DNA from 4 places in the Rhizobium sp. BE258 genome. Region 4 is predicted to be linked to each of the others. Evidence: riboswitches for the same ligand, from Rfam matches in the RefSeq annotation. Region 4 holds a riboswitch; each other region holds the start of a gene.
The links. Region 4 has a riboswitch for cobalamin ahead of bluB (5,6-dimethylbenzimidazole synthase). Riboswitches for the same ligand answer to the same signal wherever they lie in the genome.
Positions count from the first base shown of each region.

Region 1: it holds a riboswitch for cobalamin, as region 4 does, so the genes downstream of both, nrdH (glutaredoxin-like protein NrdH) here and bluB (5,6-dimethylbenzimidazole synthase) in region 4, are expected to answer to the same signal.
Region 2: it holds a riboswitch for cobalamin, as region 4 does, so the genes downstream of both, cobU (bifunctional adenosylcobinamide kinase/adenosylcobinamide-phosphate guanylyltransferase) here and bluB (5,6-dimethylbenzimidazole synthase) in region 4, are expected to answer to the same signal.
Region 3: it holds a riboswitch for cobalamin, as region 4 does, so the genes downstream of both, J2X43_RS30185 (ABC transporter substrate-binding protein) here and bluB (5,6-dimethylbenzimidazole synthase) in region 4, are expected to answer to the same signal.

Region 1 covers NZ_JAVDWL010000001.1:673,428-678,606, forward strand. The annotation lists gene metE (5-methyltetrahydropteroyltriglutamate--homocysteine S-methyltransferase) at 10-2,337, shown strand; cobalamin riboswitch at 2,488-2,712, shown strand; gene nrdH (glutaredoxin-like protein NrdH) at 2,964-3,185, shown strand; gene nrdI (class Ib ribonucleoside-diphosphate reductase assembly flavoprotein NrdI) at 3,198-3,608, shown strand; gene nrdE (class 1b ribonucleoside-diphosphate reductase subunit alpha) at 3,578-5,179, shown strand, end outside.
Region 2 covers NZ_JAVDWL010000003.1:730,705-735,883, reverse strand. The annotation lists gene cobW (cobalamin biosynthesis protein CobW) at 1-964, opposite strand, end outside; gene cobU (bifunctional adenosylcobinamide kinase/adenosylcobinamide-phosphate guanylyltransferase) at 970-1,494, opposite strand; cobalamin riboswitch at 1,812-2,203, opposite strand; gene J2X43_RS14135 (chloride channel protein) at 2,426-4,216, shown strand; gene J2X43_RS14130 (cobyric acid synthase) at 4,213-5,179, opposite strand, start outside.
Region 3 covers NZ_JAVDWL010000012.1:56,989-62,167, forward strand. The annotation lists gene J2X43_RS30175 (GntR family transcriptional regulator) at 1-471, opposite strand, end outside; gene J2X43_RS30180 (GntR family transcriptional regulator) at 511-1,197, opposite strand; cobalamin riboswitch at 1,358-1,614, shown strand; gene J2X43_RS30185 (ABC transporter substrate-binding protein) at 1,779-2,795, shown strand; gene J2X43_RS30190 (iron ABC transporter permease) at 2,792-3,832, shown strand; gene J2X43_RS30195 (ABC transporter ATP-binding protein) at 3,829-4,593, shown strand; partial or broken gene J2X43_RS30200 (hypothetical protein) at 4,729-5,179, shown strand, end outside.
Region 4 covers NZ_JAVDWL010000009.1:211,475-216,653, forward strand. The annotation lists gene J2X43_RS27490 (DUF2865 domain-containing protein) at 1-684, shown strand, start outside; gene bluB (5,6-dimethylbenzimidazole synthase) at 681-1,364, opposite strand; cobalamin riboswitch at 1,407-1,589, opposite strand; gene J2X43_RS27500 (hypothetical protein) at 1,607-2,437, opposite strand; gene J2X43_RS27505 (NYN domain-containing protein) at 2,470-3,177, opposite strand; gene J2X43_RS27510 (NAD+ synthase) at 3,262-4,944, opposite strand.

The sequences.
Region 1 (5,179 bases), on a different contig from region 4:
TAAGGAAACATGAGCATCAAGACTGCAAATCTCGGATTCCCGCGTATCGGAAAGCACCGCGAACTGAAGTTCGCGCTGGAAAGCTATTGGGCCGGAAAGTTTGATAGGGCAGCACTTCTCGACGTCGCCAAGGCATTGCGGGCCGAACATTGGGCCCTGCAGAAGGCCAAGGGAATCGATATCATTCCGTCCAACGACTTCTCCCTCTACGACCATGTGCTCGACACGGCGGTGATGGTCGGCGCCGTACCGGCCGAATATGGCTGGAAGGGCGGTCCCGTCGATCTCGACATCTATTTCGCCATGGCGCGCGGCTCAGTGGGCGCTGAGCACGGCGATTGCGGCCATGCGCATCATCATGAGGGCGTTCCGGCGCTCGAAATGACCAAGTGGTTCGATACCAACTACCACTACATGGTGCCGGAATTCACCCGCGACCAGCGCTTCGCGCTGACCGAAAACAAACCGCTGCAGATGTTCCGGGAGGCAAAGGCGCTCGGCATCCACACGCGCCCGGTCATTCTCGGCCCGGTGACGTTCCTGAAGCTCGGCAAGGCGACGCAGCCAGGCTTCGATCCGATCGAACTGCTCGACCGGTTGCTGCCTGTCTATGCGGGCATCCTCGCGGAGCTCAGCACTGCGGGCGCCGATTGGGTGCAGATCGACGAGCCAGCCCTGGTGCTCGATCTCGCAGACGCTGAGCGGTACGCGCTGACCACGGCCTACAGCGCGCTTCACCAGCTGGTTCCGAACCTGAAGATCATGATCGCCAGCTATTTCGGGGCATTGGGCGACAATCTCAAGACAGCAGCGGCGCTGCCGGTTGCCGGTCTGCACGTCGATCTGGTGCGCGCGCCCGAGCAGCTTGATGCGGTCGTATCGGCGGTGCCTGATGACCGGGTATTATCTCTCGGCGTCATCGATGGCCGCAACATCTGGCGCGCTGATCTTGAGAAACTGCTGGATCGGGTCGAGGCGCTTTCCAAAACGCGTCCAATCGAAATCGCGCCATCTTGCTCGCTTCTGCATGTGCCGATCGATCTTGCTCTCGAAACCGCTGTTGATGCCGAGGTCAGGGGATGGCTGGCTTTTGCCACGCAGAAGCTGGATGAGCTGGCGGTCCTCGGCCAGGCACTTTCGCAGGGGCGCGATTGCGTGACGGATGCCATCGGCAGCTCTTCGAGGGCCGCGGCCGCCCGCGCGGCATCGCCGAAGGTCAATGATCCCGCGGTCAGGCAGCGGATTGCAGCGATCGACGAGACCATGAAGCGCCGCAAGGCCGGCTTCGCCGAGCGCAAGGCGATCCAGCAGACGGATATCCGCTTGCCGCTGTTCCCAACGACGACGATCGGGTCCTTCCCGCAGACGTCTGAAGTCCGCAAGGCGCGTTCGGCACATGCGAAGGGAACGCTCAGCAATGCGGACTATGAGGCTTTCCTGCGCAAAGAGACCGAAGCAGCCATCCGCTGGCAGGAGGAAATCGGCCTTGATGTGCTCGTCCATGGCGAGTTCGAGCGCAACGACATGGTGCAGTATTTTGGCGAGCAGCTGTCGGGCTTTGCCTTCACGCAGCATGCGTGGGTACAGAGCTATGGCTCGCGCTATGTCCGTCCGCCGATCATCTTCGGCGATATCGCGCGGCCGAAGCCGATGACGACTGGCTGGTGGCAATATGCCCAGTCTCTGACGGACCGGCCGGTCAAGGGTATGCTGACTGGACCGGTGACGATCCTCAATTGGTCCTTCGTGCGCGACGATATCGCCCGAAGCGAATCATGCCGGCAGATCGCGCTGGCGATTCGCGACGAGGTCGGTGATCTCGAAAAGGCGGGTGCCAGGATGATCCAGATCGACGAGGCAGCACTTCGGGAAGGCTTGCCGCTGCGGCGCTCGCAGTGGAAGACCTATCTCGACTGGGCCGTCGAAAGCTTCCGCCTGTGCTCGACCGGTGTCGGCAACGCGACACAGATCCACACGCATATGTGCTATTCGGAGTTTAACGACATCATCGATGCGATCGCCGCCATGGATGCGGACGTGATCTCGATCGAGACATCGCGTTCGAAGATGGAGCTGCTGGAGGCATTCCGCAGCTTCGACTATCCGAACGAGATCGGCCCGGGTGTCTACGACATCCACTCGCCGCGCGTTCCCGATATTGCCGATATGACCGGTCTGCTTCTTTTGGCGCGCGAGCGGCTTGGCGATTCGCAGCTCTGGATCAATCCGGATTGCGGCTTGAAGACCCGCAAATGGGAGGAAGTGAAGCCGGCGCTAGTCAATATGGTGGCGGCGGCGCGGTCTTTGCGCGAACGCGTTGCCACGGCAACGGCCTGATCGTCATCGTATTCGAGGAGCCGGCTTTTGCCGGCTTCTCTTTTCCACAGCCAATCCGCATTAATCTTCCGTTATCCACATCACATTCATTTTTTCGGCTTGCGGCACCCGAAACATGAACCATCCATTGACGTACAAATAGACTCGCGTACTATATCTAGTGTTCGAGGTTCCCTCGATTCGCAAGAATCGCGGGCTAAGACGGGAATTCGGTGAGATCTGCCGCAAGGTGGAGCAATGCCGGAGCTGCCCCCGCAACTGTAAGCGGCGAGCATCTGTCCCATTTCGGGTCACTGGGTCATGAAGACCTGGGAAGACCGGGATGAATGTGATGATCCGCAAGCCAGGAGACCTGCCTTGAGCGAAAACGTCCACGGGCGGGGTGTCCGGCTGGCGAGCGATGAGATGTGGGCATGATGCCGCTCTTCGCTTCCTCCGGTGTGTCCCGCATGAGCCACTTCGGGGTGAAGTCTTATGTCTTTGAGTTTCAGATCATACCGGCGCGAATGACGGGCTGCTGACGCCCGGCAACCGGCAACGGCTGTCTTCCTTTTCGATCTTCCCAAGCGCGGACATCGGCGGATGTCCGAACGATATCCCATGCCTTCTAGTCACGAGGTTTTCCCATGAGCATCACCGTCTACAGCAAGCCCGCCTGCGTTCAATGCACCGCAACCACCCGCGCGCTCGATCGCCAGGGCATCGACTACACGATCATCGACGTTTCCACCGATAGCGCCGCTTATGATCTGGTGCAGGGTCTCGGCTACCGCCAGGTTCCCGTCGTCATCGCCGGCGAGCAGCATTGGGCTGGCTTCCGCCCCGACATCATCAGCGCGCTCGCCTGAGCGGCGGCTGCGATGGGCGAGATCGTCTATTTTTCCAGCCGGTCGGAAAACACCCATCGCTTCGTCGAAAAGCTTGGCCTTCCCGCCCGGCGCATCCCCATCACTGGCGCGACGCTCGAAGCTGTCTCGCCCTACGTGTTGATCCTCCCGACTTATAGCGGCGAGGGCGGCAAGGGAGCCGTGCCCAAGCAGGTGATCCGTTTCCTGAACGATGCGGCAAACCGTTCGAACCTCCGCGGCGTGATTGCCGCGGGCAACAGCAACTTCGGCGAGACCTTCGGGCTCGCCGGCGACATCATCGCGAAGAAATGCCAGGTGCCGTACCTCTACAGGTTCGAACTCTTGGGTACGGCTGATGATGTTGCCAACGTCAAACACGGATTGGAACGATTTTGGACACGGCAGTTCTCGAGCGCCCTGTAAAGGCGCAGGCCGCGGAAACAGGGCTGGATTACCACGCGCTGAACGCGATGCTGAACCTCTATGACGAGGACGGCAAGATCCAGCTGGACAAGGACCGGCAGGCGGCGAAGCAGTATTTCCTGCAGCACGTCAACCAGAACACCGTGTTCTTCCATAATCTCCGGGAGAAGCTCGATTACCTCGTGACTGAGGGCTATTACGAGCAGGAGGTGCTGGATCAGTATTCGTTCAATTTCGTGCGCGATCTCTTCGATCACGCCTATGACAAGAAATTCCGGTTCCCGACCTTCCTCGGCGCCTTCAAATACTACACCAGCTACACGCTGAAGACCTTTGACGGAAAGCGCTATCTGGAGCGCTACGAAGACCGCATCTGCATGGTGGCACTTGCCTTGGCGCAGGGCAACGAGGCCTTAGCGCGCGACATGGTCGATGAGATCATCTCCGGCCGCTTCCAGCCGGCGACGCCGACCTTCCTCAATGCCGGCAAGAAGCAGCGCGGCGAGCTGGTCTCCTGCTTCCTGATGCGCGTTGAAGACAATATGGAATCGATCGGCCGCTCGATCAATTCGGCGCTGCAGTTGTCAAAGCGGGGCGGTGGCGTGGCACTGTCGCTGACCAACATTCGCGAAATGGGCGCGCCGATCAAGCATATCGAGAACCAGTCGTCGGGCATCATCCCGGTGATGAAGCTGCTCGAGGATGCCTTCTCCTATGCCAACCAGCTCGGCGCGCGCCAGGGGGCCGGTGCCGTCTATCTCAACGCTCACCACCCCGACATCATGCGCTTCCTCGATACCAAACGCGAAAATGCCGATGAGAAGATCCGCATCAAGACGCTGTCGCTGGGTGTCGTCATTCCTGACATCACCTTCGAGCTCGCCAAGAACAACGAGGACATGTACCTGTTCTCGCCCTATGACGTGGAACGCGTCTACGGCGTGCCGTTCACCGAGATCTCGGTGACCGAAAAATACCGCGAGATGGTGGCCGACAGCCGCATCAAGAAGAAGAAGATCAAGGCCCGCGATTTCTTCCAGATCGTCGCCGAGATCCAGTTCGAAAGCGGCTATCCCTACATCATGTTCGAGGACACGGTGAATAAGGCGAACCCGATCGCCGGACGCATCACCATGAGCAATCTGTGCTCCGAGATCCTGCAGGTCAGCGAAGCCAGCGAGTATAACGACGACCTGTCCTACAAGGTGATGGGCAAGGACATTTCCTGCAATCTCGGCTCGCTGAATATCGCTGCCGCCATGGACTCATCCGATTTCGGCAAGACGATCGAAACATCGATCCGGGCGCTGACGGCAGTTTCCGACATGAGCCACATCTCTTCGGTCCCTTCGATCGAGAAGGGCAACGACGAGAGCCACGCGATCGGCCTCGGTCAGATGAACCTGCACGGCTATCTGGCCCGCGAGCGGATCCAGTACGGCTCCGAAGAGGGCGTCGATTTCACCAACATCTACTTCTACACGGTGACCTATCACGCCATCCGCGCCTCGAACCGTCTCGCCGTCGAGCGCGGTCAGAGCTTCAAGGGCTTCGAGAATTCGAAATACGCC
Region 2 (5,179 bases), on a different contig from region 4:
TTTCGCCGGTGGCCCAGGCGCGGTCGAAATACTGGTCGATACGGCTGCCGACAGCCTGGATCTGCAGGCGCATCGGCTTGCCCTCGACTGCGGCAAAGCCCTTCAGGCGCAGCACATCATGCTCTGCAATCACGCCCTTCAGCTTCTCGATGAAAGCACCCGTATCGGCAATCGCACCAAGCTCGACAACGAAGCTGTCGAACTCGTCGTGATCGTGCGGCGTGCCGTCCTCATGCTCCAGCTCGTGATGGGATTTGCGGTTGGCGATGTCTTCCTCGGTGCCGACGCCGAGGCCGAGCAGAACGCTTGCCGGAACGTCGCCGTTCTTCGCCTCGATCAGCGCCGGCTTGCGCGAAATGCGCGACGCCACTTCGTCACGGACGCGGATAATGCCTGCGGCATCCAGCAAGTCCGTCTTGTTGAGCACAATCAGATCGGCGCAGGTCAGCTGATCCTCGAACAGCTCCTCGATCGGGCTCTCGTGATCGAGCGACTCGTCTTCGGCGCGGCGCGCATCGACGGCATCGTGGTCGTCGGCGAACCGTCCGGCGGCAACGGCGGCGCTATCGACGACGGTGATCACGCCATCGACGGTCACTTCGCTGCGGATATCGGGCCAGTTGAAGGCGGCGACCAGCGGCTGCGGCAGCGCAAGACCCGAGGTTTCGATGACGATATGATCGGGGCGCTGCTCGCGCTCAAGCAGCTTGGTCATCGTCGGAATGAAATCGTCGGCAACTGTGCAGCAGATGCAGCCGTTGGTGAGCTCGATGATATCATCCTCGGTGCAATTCTCCGCGCCGCAGCCCTTCAGCACTTCGCCATCGACGCCGAGATCGCCGAATTCATTGATGATCAGCGCGATCTTCTTGCCGCCGGCATTGGAAAGCAGGTTGCGGATCATCGTCGTCTTGCCGGCGCCGAGAAAGCCGGTGATCACGGTTGCGGGGATCTTCTGGTTCATAAATTTCAACCCTTCATTTTCAGCGGCAGCCCTGCCGCGATAAAATACACGTCCGCGGCGGAGGCCGCGATCATCTGGTGCAGCCGTCCGGCATGATCGCGGAAATCCCGCGCCATCCGGTTCTCGGGCACGATCCCGAGGCCGACTTCATTGGAAACAAGCACGAGCCGCGCCCTTGCCTTCGGTAGCCAGGCGGCAAGGTTCGCAGATTCCGCCGCCATATCCCGCTCGCCCATCATCAGATTGGTGACCCAGAGCGTCAGGCAATCGACAAGGATAGCCCGCCCTTCGCTATCGATTGCCGACAGGCAATCGACAAGCTGCAGCGGCTCCTCATGCGTCGTCCAGGACGGCCCGCGATCGTCCCTGTGGGCGGCAATCCGCGCCCGCATCTCGTCGTCCCAGGCCCGCCCGGTGGCGACATAGTGGCGCTCGAGGCCGCTATCGGTGATCAGTTGTTCGGCGAAACGGGATTTGCCGGAACGAGCGCCGCCGAGGACGAAGGTGGTGCCGGACAGGGAGCCGCTCATGCGCAAAGGCCTGCGGCGAAAGTTCTGCGCTCTCCCTGCACTCCCTCGTTCCTGTGCTCGTCACAGGAATCCAGCCACGGCGCGTCTGCGCCGTGAATGACTCTGGTGCTTTGGAGGAGAAGTCTCTCCGCCGCGCAGACGCGCGGCGACTGGATTCCTGTGACAAGCACAGGAATGAGGGCAGAGATGGGAGCCCGCGACACGGCGAAAGACCGAGGCGCCTCGCCCTTCCATCGTGCCAAAAACAGCACCGAACTATTCGTTTCAGCCATGACAACCTCCGTGCTGGCAGCGGACAGGATTGCCCTTGGGTGGGCTCTTCGCCCGGCACGGTTGGCAGGTCTCCTGGCTCGCGGTTCGAGGCCCCGACAGGGATGGCGCAAGGCCATCCCTGATCGTGCCAGCGGATCTTCCTCGCCTTCCCGGCTGCATTCTCGTGAAAAGGCGGACGATTCGTAGAAATGGAGGCGTCCAGCCCCTGCTGATCACGATGCATTCCAGTGGCTTTTCCGGTGTCCTTGAGCCACCGCCCTGCCGCAGAATGCGGCGATCAGGCGGTGGTGCCGGTGCACCGGATGGAAGACCCTGACCGCTCTACAGTCGCGGGGTCGGCTGTGATGAAGACGCCCGGTTTGGGTCCGCCCCGTCACATTCCCTTTTCATCCAGGGCGGCAATCACCGCTCCGGAACCATCCGTTATTGATTTCATCGTTAGGCGTGCGGCAGTGCGAAGTCAATCGAGCCTGACACGATGGAAAATGCCGCATCTTAACACGACTGAGTCTACCAAACAGATAGTCTATTAAATTCATTGACTTACGGGCATATTTCGCTTGCCGCCGCCTCGCTTTTGCTGCAATTGCTCGCGAAATCATGCGGCGCGAAAAGCCTGCTTCCTTGATCCTTCCTCCCGTCGCCTAGTTCTGTCATCATGCTCACGAAAACCGATATCGGCCGCCTGACGCGGCGCCATCTCAAATTCGATTTGGCGCGGCTGCGCGCGCTGGCGCGCCAGAACGAAATGGGCATGGTTTTCGCCGGTGGCGCGGTCGGCGTCATCTCCGGCTGCGCGGTCACCGGCATGAGCCTGATCTCCCGGGAGATGCACAGCCTCATCTTCGGCATCAGCGATGTCGATCGTCTCAGCTCCTCTGATATCAGCAACAAGCTTCTGCTGCTCCTGGCACCGGTCTGCGGCGGCATGCTTCTCGGCTTGCTGCTCTTCATCCTCAGCAGGACGCGCAAGAAGCCGATGGTCGACCCGATCGAGGCCAATGCGTTGCATGGTGGCCGCCTGTCGCTGACCGACAGCATCATCGTCGCCATCCAGAACCTGATCTCCAACGGCTTCGGCGCATCGGTGGGGCTCGAGGCCGGCTATACGCAGCTGGCGGCAGGCCTGGCCTCGAAGCTCGGCCTGAAGCTACAGCTGCGCCGCGCCGATCTACGCGTCCTCCTCGGCTGCGGTGCGGCAGGCGCTATCGCCGCAGCCTTCAATGCCCCGCTAACCGGCGCCTTCTACGCGTTCGAGCTGATCATCGGCACCTACACCATCGTCTCGCTCACACCCGTTGTCGTTTCCGCCCTGCTCTCGACGCTGGTGGCACGGCTTCTCGCAGGCAACGATTTCACCATCGACGTCGGGAGGTTCGGCACTGTGGTGCCGGCCGATTATGTGCCGGCCATTCTGCTTGGCGCCTGCTGCGCCGGTGCTGGCATCCTGATCATGCAGGGCGTTTCCTTTGTCGAGGAACTGGCCCGCAAGAGTTCCGTACCCACGCCGGTACGCCCGGCGCTCGGCGGCATCGTTGTCGGCCTGCTGGCCACAATCTCTCCACAGGTGCTGTCGGCTGGGCATGGCGCCTTGCATCTCAACCTGGCGCATCAGGTGGCGATCCCGACGCTTGTCGGCATCCTGCTGTTGAAGTCGCTTGCATCTGCAGTGTCGATCGGCTCCGGCTTCAGGGGCGGCCTGTTCTTTGCATCGCTGTTCATGGGCGCGCTTCTCGGCAAGCTCTTTGCCTATTCCGCGCCGTTCTTTGCGCATGCCTCGCTGACACCCGAAGTCTACGCCGTCGTCGGCATGAGTTCACTCGCCGTCGCCATCATCGGCGGACCGCTGACGATGACCTTTCTGGCGCTCGAAATCACCGGCGACTTCCCGATCACCGTATTGGTGCTCGCCGCGGTCATCACGTCCTCGCTCGTCGTGCGCACCACCTTCGGCTACTCCTTCGCCACCTGGCGTTTTCACCTGCGCGGCGAAAGCATCCGCAGCGCCCACGATGTCGGCTGGATCCGCAATCTGACGGTCGACAAGCTGATGCGCGCCGACGTCAAGACCGCCAATGCCGCAACTACTGTCGAAGAGTTCAAGAAGGCTTTTCCCGCCGGCGCCACGCAACGCGTCATCCTCGTCGATGACACAGGCAAATATGCCGGTCTGGTGCTGGTGCCGGAAATTCATGCGAATCCGATCGCCACCGACGACGAGGGCAAGGGGCTGGAGAGCTTCGTGCGCTACAAGAACGATTTCCTGCGGCCGCAGATGAATGCCAAGCAGGCAGCTGCCATCTTCGACAAGAGCGAAAGCGAAGCGCTCGCCGTGCTCAACAATCTGATCGAGCGCAAGGTCGTCGGACAGCTCAGCGAAAGCCACACGCTGCGCCGCTACAGCGAAGAGCTCGACCGGCGGCGCCGCGAAATCTCCGGGGAAATCTAGCCGAGCAGCCGGTTCAGCCAGTCACGGTCAAGATGCGCCTCAAGCTCCGCCGCAACGGCATCCAGCGCCCGGTCGACGCTCTCGGCGTAATTGCGCCTTTCGCCCTGAAGACCGAAACTCTGCAGCAACCGGCTGCGATAGGCATCGCTGGAAAACAGGCCGTGAAGATAAGTGCCGATGATATGTCCATCCGCAGATATGGCACCATCGGCGGCACCATCCACCACGGCCGACGGCCGGCTGCAATCCAGCCCCTCGGTCACGCCGAGATGGATCTGATAGCCTGACAGCGGCGTACCGTATTCGGCAGAAACAGCATGGCTGTTGCGAACGGTCTTCTCCGGCGCCATGACGGTCTCGACGTCGAGCAGCCCGAGCCCGTCAACTTCCGACGTTCCCCCCTCGATGCCGAGGGGATCGTGCACCTTGCGGCCGAGCATCTGATAACCGCCGCAAATGCCGATCACCCGGCCGCCGCGCCGGACATGGGCGGTCAGATCGCGATCCCATCCCTCAGCGCGAAAATCGGCAAGGTCGCTGATTGTCGATTTGGAGCCCGGCAAGACGACGAGCGCCGCGTCTTCGGGCAGACGCTCCCCGGCGCGCACGAACACCAGCTCGACATCGTCTTCGGCTCTCAACGGGTCGAGATCGTCAAAATTGGCGATCCGCGGCAGAACCGGAACGGCGATCTTCAATGCGGCTCCGCTTCCCCGCGCCAGCTTTTCAAGAACGACCGAATCCTCCGCAGGTAGCCCGCCTGCCGCCTTCAGCCAGGGCACGACGCCGAAGCACGGCCAGCCGGTATAGCGGCCGATCGCAGCAATCCCATCGTCGAAAAGCGAGACGTCGCCGCGGAACTTGTTGATGATATAGCCGGATATCATCGCCCGATCGGCATCGTCGAGGATCGCATGCGTCCCGACCAGCGAGGCGATGACACCACCGCGATCGATATCGCCG
Region 3 (5,179 bases), on a different contig from region 4:
CAGCGTCGCCGAATTACAGGCGGAGACGATCGCCTGATGAAACTCCCAATCGTAGCGGACCCAGTCGATCGTGCGCGAGGCGTCGCCGGCAAGCAGCCTCTTTTCGGCGGCCGCAAGCTTGTGGTGCGCGGCGACGATGCGCCCTTCCCATTCGAGATTCCCCGCGGCAAATGACAGGCCGATGGCATGGGTCTCCAGCACAGTGCGAAGATCGGCGAGTTCCTCCAACTCCTTGAGCGAAGCGGGGCTGACTTCGAAGCCGCGCTGGCCTTCGGCGAGCACCAGGTTTTCGGTGGTCAGGCGGCTCAGGATCTCGCGCAGCGACGACACACTGATCGAATAGTGCTCCTTGGCCTGCTCCAGCTTGATCTTCGCACCCGGCGCCAATGTCCCGGAGATGATATCCTGACGAATTTGCCGGGAGACGACGTCGCTGACAGTCTCGGAATGTTCACCGGTCACTTTGAGCATTGATTCCTCTACGTCCCGCACCATCGTGCGTGGAATACATTATCCTGCCGATAGGCGAATGGTCGCCAGTGAACCCTTGCTCAGCGCATGCTCGACGCCCTGCTGAATATGCCGCTGCAATATTCTCTTCGCCGTCGTGATGTCGCGCTGAAGAGCGGCCTCCAGCAGTTGCTTGTGCTCTTCTTCCGCAACGCCGCCGCGATAGGACAATGCCACCATCTGATATCGCAGATATTTGTCGAACACCGCCGAATGTGTTTCCATCAGCAGGCGCGATCCGCAGGCCGAGATCAGAGCCTGGTGAAACTCCCAGTCGTAGCGCTTCCAGTCTTCCGCCCTACTGGTATCGCCCGAGGCCATCACCTCTTCCATGCGCGCCAGCTTGTAATGGGCCGAGACCAGCCGCGCTTCCCATTCGACATCGCCCTGTTCGAAGGCCTGCTCCAGCGCGTGCTCCTCGAGAAGCAGACGCAGCGCTGCGGTCTCTCTCAGGTCGGCGACCGAAACACGCGCGACTTCGAAGCCGCGCTGCCCCTCGGCAACGACGAGGCCTTCCGATGTCAGGCGGTTGAGAATCTCTCTCAGTGTGCTGACGCTGGTTTGGTAGGCGATTCTCAGATTTTCAAGCTTGAGCTTCTGCCCCGGAGAAAGCCGCCCGAAAATGATATCCGCCCTTATTTGCCGATAGCCGCTCTCTGCGACGGTCTCGTTTGAGATTTCGTTCAACGGCCATTACCTCTGATATTCCCATTTTCTTCATATATAACGGAATAAGTATGCCGTATTCAACAAGCGAAAACGCGATTGGCGGCCGTTCTGCGGGTACTGAACCCTGATTGCCGAACCAGGGTGGCGCGCTGCGCGTCTTGACGGCCGGGATATTAGCGTCGTAACTGCATCCGACGGTTCCCGGAGGAAGTCTCCGACGGGATTAATAGGGAACACGGTGCGGACGACCCAAAAGGGACCAAGACCGTGGCTGCCCCCGCAACTGTAAGCGGATTGCCGATCATCACGGGAGACCAGCCTGCTGGATGTCTCCCTTGGGCCGCAAGGCCATGCCACTGCGATGTTATCGCGGGAAGGCAGATGAGAGGCGAATATTCGCGAGCCAGGAGACCTGCCGTCAAACACGATCCAATCAGCCGGGCGGGGATGCCTGGAAAGGAACAGACATGTTTGACCTGACCCTTCGCCGATACATGGCCTCCATCCGCCTCGATTGGGCTTTCCGCGTCCGCGCTGCGTGAGCAGTCACGCCGTGTTCCGCGGCGTCGTGCTGCCCGCTTCTCCTAAATCGAGGTCCCATGCGCCAGATTATCGCCACGCTCACATTTGCCCTCGGCCTGACCGGCTTCGCCGGTACAAGCCTTGCCGCCACGCAGTATCCTCTGACCCTCAACAACTGCGGGCAGCAGGTCACGTTCAAGAAGGCGCCTGAGAAGATCGTCTCGATCGGCCAGGGGATGACCGAAGTCCTGTTCTCGCTTGGTCTTGCCGGCAAGGTCGCCGGTACCGCCGTCTGGGTCGGGCCGGTCCTGCCGCAATATGCCGATGCAAATAGCAAGATCAAAAGGCTCGCCGACAACGATCCAAGCTTCGAGGCCGTCGTCGGTCAGGAACCCGATCTGGTCGCCGCCGAATTCGAATGGCATGTCGGTGCGCAAGGCTCTGTCGGCAAGCGCGAGCAATTCGCCGATCTCGGCATCAATACCTACATCGCGCCTGCCGACTGCGTCGCCAAGATCAATGCCGATGGCGGTGATGGCGTTCGCAAGGAGCTGTTCACGATGGACCTGATCTATCAGGAGATCGCGGAGCTCTCCGAAATTTTCGACGTCAAGGATCGCGGCGATGCCCTGATCGCCGATCTGAAGAAGCGTGAGGCTGCAGCCGTTGCCTCGATCTCGGGTGCCTCGGGCAAGAACCTGCCCGTTGTCTTCTGGTTCTCCAGCAAAGAGGTCAAGGGCGACGCCTTCATCGCCGGCAAGAACAGCGCTCCGGCCTATATTCTCAAGACGGTCGGCGCGAAGAATGTCGTCACGACCGAAGAGGAATGGCCGTTGGTCGGCTGGGAAACGATTGCCCAGGCAAATCCTGCCGTCATCGTCCTCGCGACCATGGACCGCCGCCGCTATGCCGCCGATGATCCGAAGGTAAAGATCGATTTCCTGGAGAGTGATCCGGTTACCAAGGAACTCGAGGCCGTCAAGAACAAGCATTTCGTGATGATGGACGCCCAGTCGATGAACCCGACGATCCGCACGATCGACGGCATCGAAACGCTGGCAAACGGCATCAAGACCTTCGGCCTTACGCAGTGAAAGTTGCCGCTTCCTGGCAACGCCGGTGGTGGGCGCTCGTTGCGCTCACCGCCGCCGCCGTTCTCCTCCTTGGCGTCATGATCAGCCTTGCCGTCTCGATCGGCGAGATTGCGATCCCAGTTGCGACAACCGCCAAGGCGGTTTCGAACCGGCTGTTTGGAACGGCGTTCGAACTCAGCCGCATCCACGAAGGCGTCATCTGGGACTACCGGCTCAGCCGCGCTTTGGCGGCGGCCAGTGCGGGCGCTTCTCTCGCCCTCTGCGGTGCCATCCTCCAGGCGCTTCTTCGCAACCCGCTCGCCGAACCTTACGTGCTCGGCATTTCCGCCGGCGCCTCGACCGGGGCCGTCTGTGTCATGATCCTCGGACTCGGCTATGGCGTTCTTTCGTTGTCGGGTGGTGCCTTTATCGGTGCGGTGGTGGCCTTCCTGCTTGTCGGCATTCTTGCGACAGGCACCGGGGGCTCCAGCGAACGGATCATTCTCTGCGGGGTTGCCGGCTCGCAGCTCTTCAATGCGCTCACCTCCTATATCGTCACGACATCCGCAAATGCGGAACAGGCGCGCGGCGTGCTGTTCTGGCTCCTGGGGTCGATGAGCGGCGTCCGCTGGCCCGATGTCTATCTGTCGGTGCCGATCGCGATCGCCGGCTTCGCCGCCTGCCAGTTCCACGCCCGCGCGCTCGATGCATTTGCCTTCGGTTCGGATGCCGCCGCATCGCTCGGCGTTGCCGTGCGGCGGGTGCAGATCGTTCTTTTCGGCATCACCGCGATCATGACTGCGGCCGTCGTCAGCATGGTCGGTTCTATCGGGTTTGTCGGCCTCGTCATCCCGCATGCCGCCCGCTTCATCGTTGGCCCGTCCCACAGCCGTCTCCTACCGGCCACGGCGCTCGGCGGTGCGATCTTCATGGTCGGGGCCGATATCGTTTCCCGGATCATCATCACGCAACAGATCTTGCCGATCGGTGTGGTCACCGCGCTTTTCGGCGCCCCAGCTTTCGCGATCATCCTCTATCGCGTCGGGAGAAGTGCATGAGCATCTCCATCGATACCGTGTCCTATTCGGCCGGCGACACCTTAATCATCGATGGCATCACGCTATCGGTGACCCCAGGTAAGGTGCTTGGTCTGCTGGGCCCGAACGGCTCGGGAAAGTCCAGCCTGCTGCGGCTAATCTGCCGCCTGCGCCGCGTCGATAGCGGCGTTATCCGTCTCGGCGAGGACGACGTCGCCATCCTCTCTAGAGCCAGTCTCGCCCGGCGCGTTGCTCTCGTCGAGCAGCAATCGGCAACCGATACGCCGCTGACCGTGCGTGACGTCGTCCAGCTCGGGCGCACGCCGCATCGCGGCCTGCTTTCTGCCTGGGATGCGGGAGATGATGCGGCCGTCGACATGGCCCTGGAGCGGGTCGACATGAAACACCGCGCCGGACAGATATGGCAGACACTTTCCGGCGGGGAGCGTCAGCGCGTCCATATCGCGAGAGCTCTGGCTCAGACGCCGACCGAGCTCCTGCTCGACGAACCGACAAACCACCTCGATATCCAGCACCAGCTCGAAATTCTATCCCTCGTGTCGAAACTCGGGACGACCTGCATCATTGCCATGCATGATCTCAATCTCGCAGCGATGTTCTGCGACAGCCTCGCCGTGCTGCAGAAGGGTAAAGTGGTTGCATTAGGAACCACATGGGAGGTTTTGAACGAAGATCTGATTGCCCGCGTCTTTGGCGTCCGGGCGTATGTCGAGCAATCGGCGGTGCACGGCCGCTACAACATTCAATATGCGATAGACTGAAGATGGCCTTGAGCCGCTGCCTGAGGTTCATGGAGAATTGCCGGCGCGCGCAATTGGGAGTGTTGCGCCAGTTTGCCGGGATGGCATTTCACTGGAAGTTCGCTACAGTAGATCCCGATGAACTGGAGCATGGTCATGACCGAACGTCGTCAGCTTCCTCTGCATCCCGTCTCAACGGGTGCCGCGGCAGCCTGGATTGCCATGACAGCGGGCTCCAGCGTCGTCCTTAGTCTCTATTTCGCATGCGTCACGCCCTTCGTTGCGCTGTCGGCGGTTTCCGCCATGGCGCTTCCGCGGCAAATGGCGATCTATGCGGTTCTGCTCGCATGGCTGGGCAACCAGGTGGTGGGTTATCTCATTCTCGGCTACCCGCAGGCCTGGGACAGCTAAGCCTGGGGTCTCGCCATCGGCGTGGCTGCTGCTACCTCTCTCCTGGCGGCATTTGTTGTTATCAGGCTTCAGACCGGCATCTTTGCTATGGCTGCCGGCACGTTTCTGGCTGCCTTCGTGGTGTATGAAGGCGTCCTCTTCGCAGCGACGTCCGTCCTGCCATCGGGCCAAGGCGCGTTTTCTATTGCCGTCATTT
Region 4 (5,179 bases):
CCGGGCTATCAGCCGGACGAGCGCGCCTATGTCCCAGCGCCAAGCACCGAAGAACAGGCGATGCGCGGCGATACCTTCATTCCGCTCGGCAACGGCGAGGAAGGCAACACCCAATATGGCGTGCCGCGCGGCGAGATGATGTCGCATGTCAGCACCATGTGCGTGCGCAGCTGCGACGGCGGCTTCTTCCCGATCAGCACCAATGCGACCTCGATCGATTTCAGCCGCGACGCCTCGACCTGCTCGAAAATGTGCCCGGGCATCGAGACCGAGCTTTTCTATCAGGACGTCTCCAACACCGACGCGGACAACATGATCTCGGCCGCGACCGGCGCGCGCTACAGCGCCATGCCAAACGCCTTCGCCTACAAGAACCGGGCGCCCGGCGAGAAATCCTCCTGCAGCTGCAATCTGACCGCCTATTACGAACAGATGCGCAAGAACCAGACGGTCAGCGCGCCGCCGCCGAAGGGCTCGATCACGACAATCACCACCAAGCCGCCGACAACTGCAGCCCCCGCACCGGCTGCGCCGCAGGCACAGGTACCCGACCGCCCCTACGAGCCCGGCAACAGCAAGGTCCGCCAGGTAGGCCCGCAATTTCTCGCAGGCGACCAGGGCAGTATCGACCTGAAGAACCCGGCGACGTCAGGTCCGCAGCCGCAACAGCAGCAGCAGAATTAGCGCTTGCCCCAACCATCGCGGAAGATCAGCTCGTCGAGCGGCAGCCGCTGCCGCCAGCCTTTGACGGCCAGCTCCGGCTCGCCGTAGAGCGCATCGACATAGCCGACGCAAAGCCAGGCGACGATCTCGACATGCTCGGGCACGCCGAGAATGTCCTTGAGTTCGCTCTCATGGAAAATGCTGACCCAACCGACGCCGATGCCTTCGGCCCGTGCCGCGAGCCAGAGGTTCTGCACCGCACAGACGGTTGAATAGCTATCCATCCGCGGATTATGCGTGCGCCCCAGCACGACGTCACCGCTGCGTGACGGATCGCAGGTGATGCAGATGCCGAGCGGCGCCTTGAGGATGCCCTCCAGCTTCAGGGAACGGTATGTCGCCTGCCGCTCACCGTCGAACATCCCGGCCGCGTCGCGGTTCGCCCTGTCGAAGGCGTTCCAGACGCGCTGACGCACACCGGCATCTTCGACAACGATAAAATTCCAGGGCTGCATGAAGCCGACCGAGGGCGCGTGATGCGCGGCTTCGAGCAGCCGCCTCAGCACATCCGGAGGCACAGTATCGGGCAGAAACTGGTCGCGCACATCGCGCCGGGTCATGATCGCCCGGTAGACGGCGTCGCGCTCGTCAGCGGAAAAGGCGGACGCGCCTTCAAGCGCATCCTTGTTCATGGGCCGCATCGTCAAATCCCCAACAACGCAACCGCCCCGCCGTCCGCGCGGGATCAGTCTATGATGCCAGGCCGGTCTTCTGACTTGGCGTCATCCGCCCGCCGCGGCCTTCCCGGTGTCAACCAGTGGCATGATGCGGCAGGCGTCGGCCTTACAGCGTTGGGCACGTTCCGGGCTTGCACCGGATTCCCGATTCTCCCGCGGCAAGCGGGCACCTGACCCATGCCTCTTGCCCGCTTTTCAGAGAAGCTTCAAGTAGCCGGGAAATACCGGACATAGGCAAACTCATCACCATCGGGTGACCAGCAGGGAACATTGATCGTGCCCTGCCCGCCGAACAGCTCGAACAGCGTCGTCAGATTGCCGCCGTCCATATCCATCAACCGCAGCCGCACATGCAGATCGCGCGGATGATCGAAGACGTCAGGGTCGTAGGAAAGCAGCAGCACCTTGTCGTTGGTAGGCGCCGGATGGGCAAACCAGTTGCCGTAATTGTCATGCGTGACCTGCTCCAAACCGGTCCCATCGGGATGAATGCGCCAAATCTGCATCAGCCCGGTACGGCTGGAATTGAAATAGATCCACTGGCCGTCGAAGGAATAGTCAGGCCCGTCATTGCGCCCCTCGCCATGCGTCAGCCGCCGCTCGGCGCCGCCATCGACGGAAATCGTGTAGATATCGAAGAGATCGCCGCGAATGCCGCAATAGGCGAGTTCCTTCCCGTCGGGCGACCAGCCATGCCAGTAGGACGGCAGGTTTTCGGTGATCTGCTTTGGCGCGCCGCCTTCCGACGGTAGCGTATAGATGCAGGATTTGCCATGCTCGGTCTTGTCGGAAATCACATAGTGGCGGCCATCAGGCGAGATGCCATGGTCGTTGTTACAGGCCGTGGCAAAGCCGGTATCGACTTGCTGCAGGCCGCCCTTGCCATCCGGTGACAAGCGATAGAGAAGGCCATCACCGTTCAGCAGCAGGTAGCGGCCATCGGGCGAGAAATTCGGCGCCTCGATCAGCTGCTCCGTCTGGAACACGACCCGGCTCTGACCGGTGCGGATATTGTAGATCTCGACCGAACTGCGCATCCATGCCTCCCGCATTTGCTGCGGCCCGGCGCTTAGCCGTTCCGCTTCATTCTGATTTGCATGCGGTTTGTGCCATGCATCTGCGTTTCGATAAAGGCGCATCGCTTCAAAAGCGAGCTGAGGTTCGGAGCGCCGAAATGCTGCGCCTTGAACTCCGGATAGACCTGCCGCAACAGCGTCCCGAGTTCAGCGATATCGAGCCAGCCTTCGCCCTGCAGCTTGGCCGCCTGCAGCGCCTGGGTGATATAGGGCCGGATATTTGGAGAGGGCTGCAGCGCAATCACCTTCGGCAACGCAAAGGCGGGATTCGCCTCACCGGCATTGAGCTCGAAGAAATCATCGAAGGACTGGCGCAACAGCACCGATGCGTTGGGTGCACCCAGTCCGATCGCCTGCTTGCCGCGCATGCGGATACGCATCGCCAGATGGCCGACATCGCGGTCGCTGCTGGCAATGCAGAAAAGATCGGTCGCCGAACCGGCCAGATATTCCATTGCATCGATGGCAAGCAGGATATCCGCGCCGTTCTTGCCGGAATGCGAGCTGACAGCCGTCTGCAGGCTGAGTGCCTGACGTCCGGCCTCCGCAATCCACGGCTGCGCCGCCTCTTTCGTGAAGTCGCCGTAAGCCCGGCGCTCGATGAGGCGTCCATATCCGCCGGCGATGCTGATGATCTCTCCCGCACAGCGCGCCGGCAGGTTTTCCGTATCGATGAAGACGGCGACCTTGGTTTCCCGCATGCTCAAACCTCCCGCGTTTCCAAAGCATAGAAACGCGAGAAGAGACTGCCGTCAGCAGCTTTCGGTTGATCGGGTTAACGATCGCTAACCACGATCCCTAAAACGGTTGGTGATCGGATAGCGGCGGTCGCGGCCGAAATTCTTCTTGGTGATCTTCACGCCGGGCGCCGACTGGCGGCGCTTGTACTCAGCGAGATAGAGCAGATGCTCGATCCGGTGCACGGTCGCGACATCGTGGCCGCGCGCGACGATCTCGTCGACGCCCATTTCCTTTTCGACGAGGCATTCGAGAATGTCGTCGAGAACGGGATAAGGCGGCAGCGAATCCTGGTCGGTCTGATCGGGGCGCAGTTCGGCAGAGGGCGCCTTGTCGATGATGTTCTGCGGGATAACCACGCCTGAAGGTCCAAGCGCATCCGGCGGCACATGCGCATTGCGCCAGCGCGAGATCGCATAGACCTGCATCTTGTAGAGGTCCTTGATCGGATTGAAGCCGCCGTTCATGTCGCCGTAAAGCGTCGCATAGCCGACCGACATTTCCGACTTGTTGCCCGTGGTCACCACCATCGAGCCGAACTTGTTAGAAATCGCCATCAGGATCGTGCCGCGGGCGCGGCTCTGCAGGTTTTCTTCGGTGATACCGCTATCGGTGCCTTCGAAGAGGTCCGATAGCGCCGAGGTGAAGCCCGTCACCGGCGCCTCGATCGGCACGATGTCGTAGCGGCAGCCGAGCGCCTTGGCGCATTCGGCAGCGTCCTTCAGCGAATCCTCGGACGTGTAGCGGTAGGGCAGCATGACGGTGCGGACCCGCTCCTCGCCCAGCGCATCGACGGCGATTGCCGCACAGATCGCCGAGTCGATGCCGCCGGAGAGGCCAAGCACGACATTCTTGAAGCCGTTCTTGTTGACGTAGTCGCGGAAGCCGAGCAGGCAGGCGCGGTAATCGGCCTCCTCCTTCTCCGGAATATGCGACATCGGCCCTTCGCTGCAACGCCAGCCGTTGTCGCCGCGCTTCCAGGTGGTGACGGCAAGCGCCGGTTCGAACTGGCTCATCTGGAAGGCCAGCGACTTGTCGCCGTTGAAGGCAAAGCTCGCACCGTCGAAGACCAGTTCGTCCTGGCCGCCGAGCTGGTTGGCGAAGATCAGCGGCAGGCCTGTTTCGATCACCTGACGCAACGCCACCTGATGGCGCACATCCACCTTGCCGCGGTAATAGGGTGAACCATTCGGCACCAGCAGGATTTCGGCGCCGCTTTCGGCCAGCGTCTCGCAGACGCCGAGATCGTTCCAGATCTCCTCGCAAATCGGCACGCCGATCCTGACACCGCGGAAATTCACCGGCCCCGGCATCGAGCCTTCGGCAAAGACGCGCTTCTCATCGAACTCGCCGTAATTCGGCAGATCGATCTTGTCCCGGAACACCAGGATCTTGCCGCCATCGAGCACCGCGACGGAATTGTGCCGCCCTGTCTCGCCCTGCCGCGGGAAGCCGACGATCAGGCCCGGTCCGCCATCCGCGGTATCGGCTGCGAGGTCCTCGATAGCCTTGAGGCAAGCCTTCAGGAATGCCGGTTTCAGCACCAGATCCTCGGGCGGATAGCCGGAAATGAACAGCTCGGTCAGAAGCAGCAAATCCGCGCCCTGACGGGCCGCATCGGCGCGTGCCTCGCGGGCTTTGGCAAGATTTCCAGCAACATCGCCAACCGTTGGGTTGAGCTGGCCGACGGCAATCCGGAGCGTGTTCAAGGGAGCGTTTTCCTGTGTCATGTCATCTATTTAGCGCGCGCGCGTCCGCCCCGCAACGTGTCCTGCCATGAAAAGCCGCCGGGTCTGCTCAGACGAAAATTCAAATCTTCGGGAAAAGCAAGGAAACATTAACGGTTCATCTAGCGTTCATGGCGGGCATGTGACAGTTCGGTGAAGGTTTTATGACGCCGGGATGACGGCGGGAATGACATTGGAGTCCGCCCTTGATCGCGTTGGTCATGAAGTCCGCGCAGGC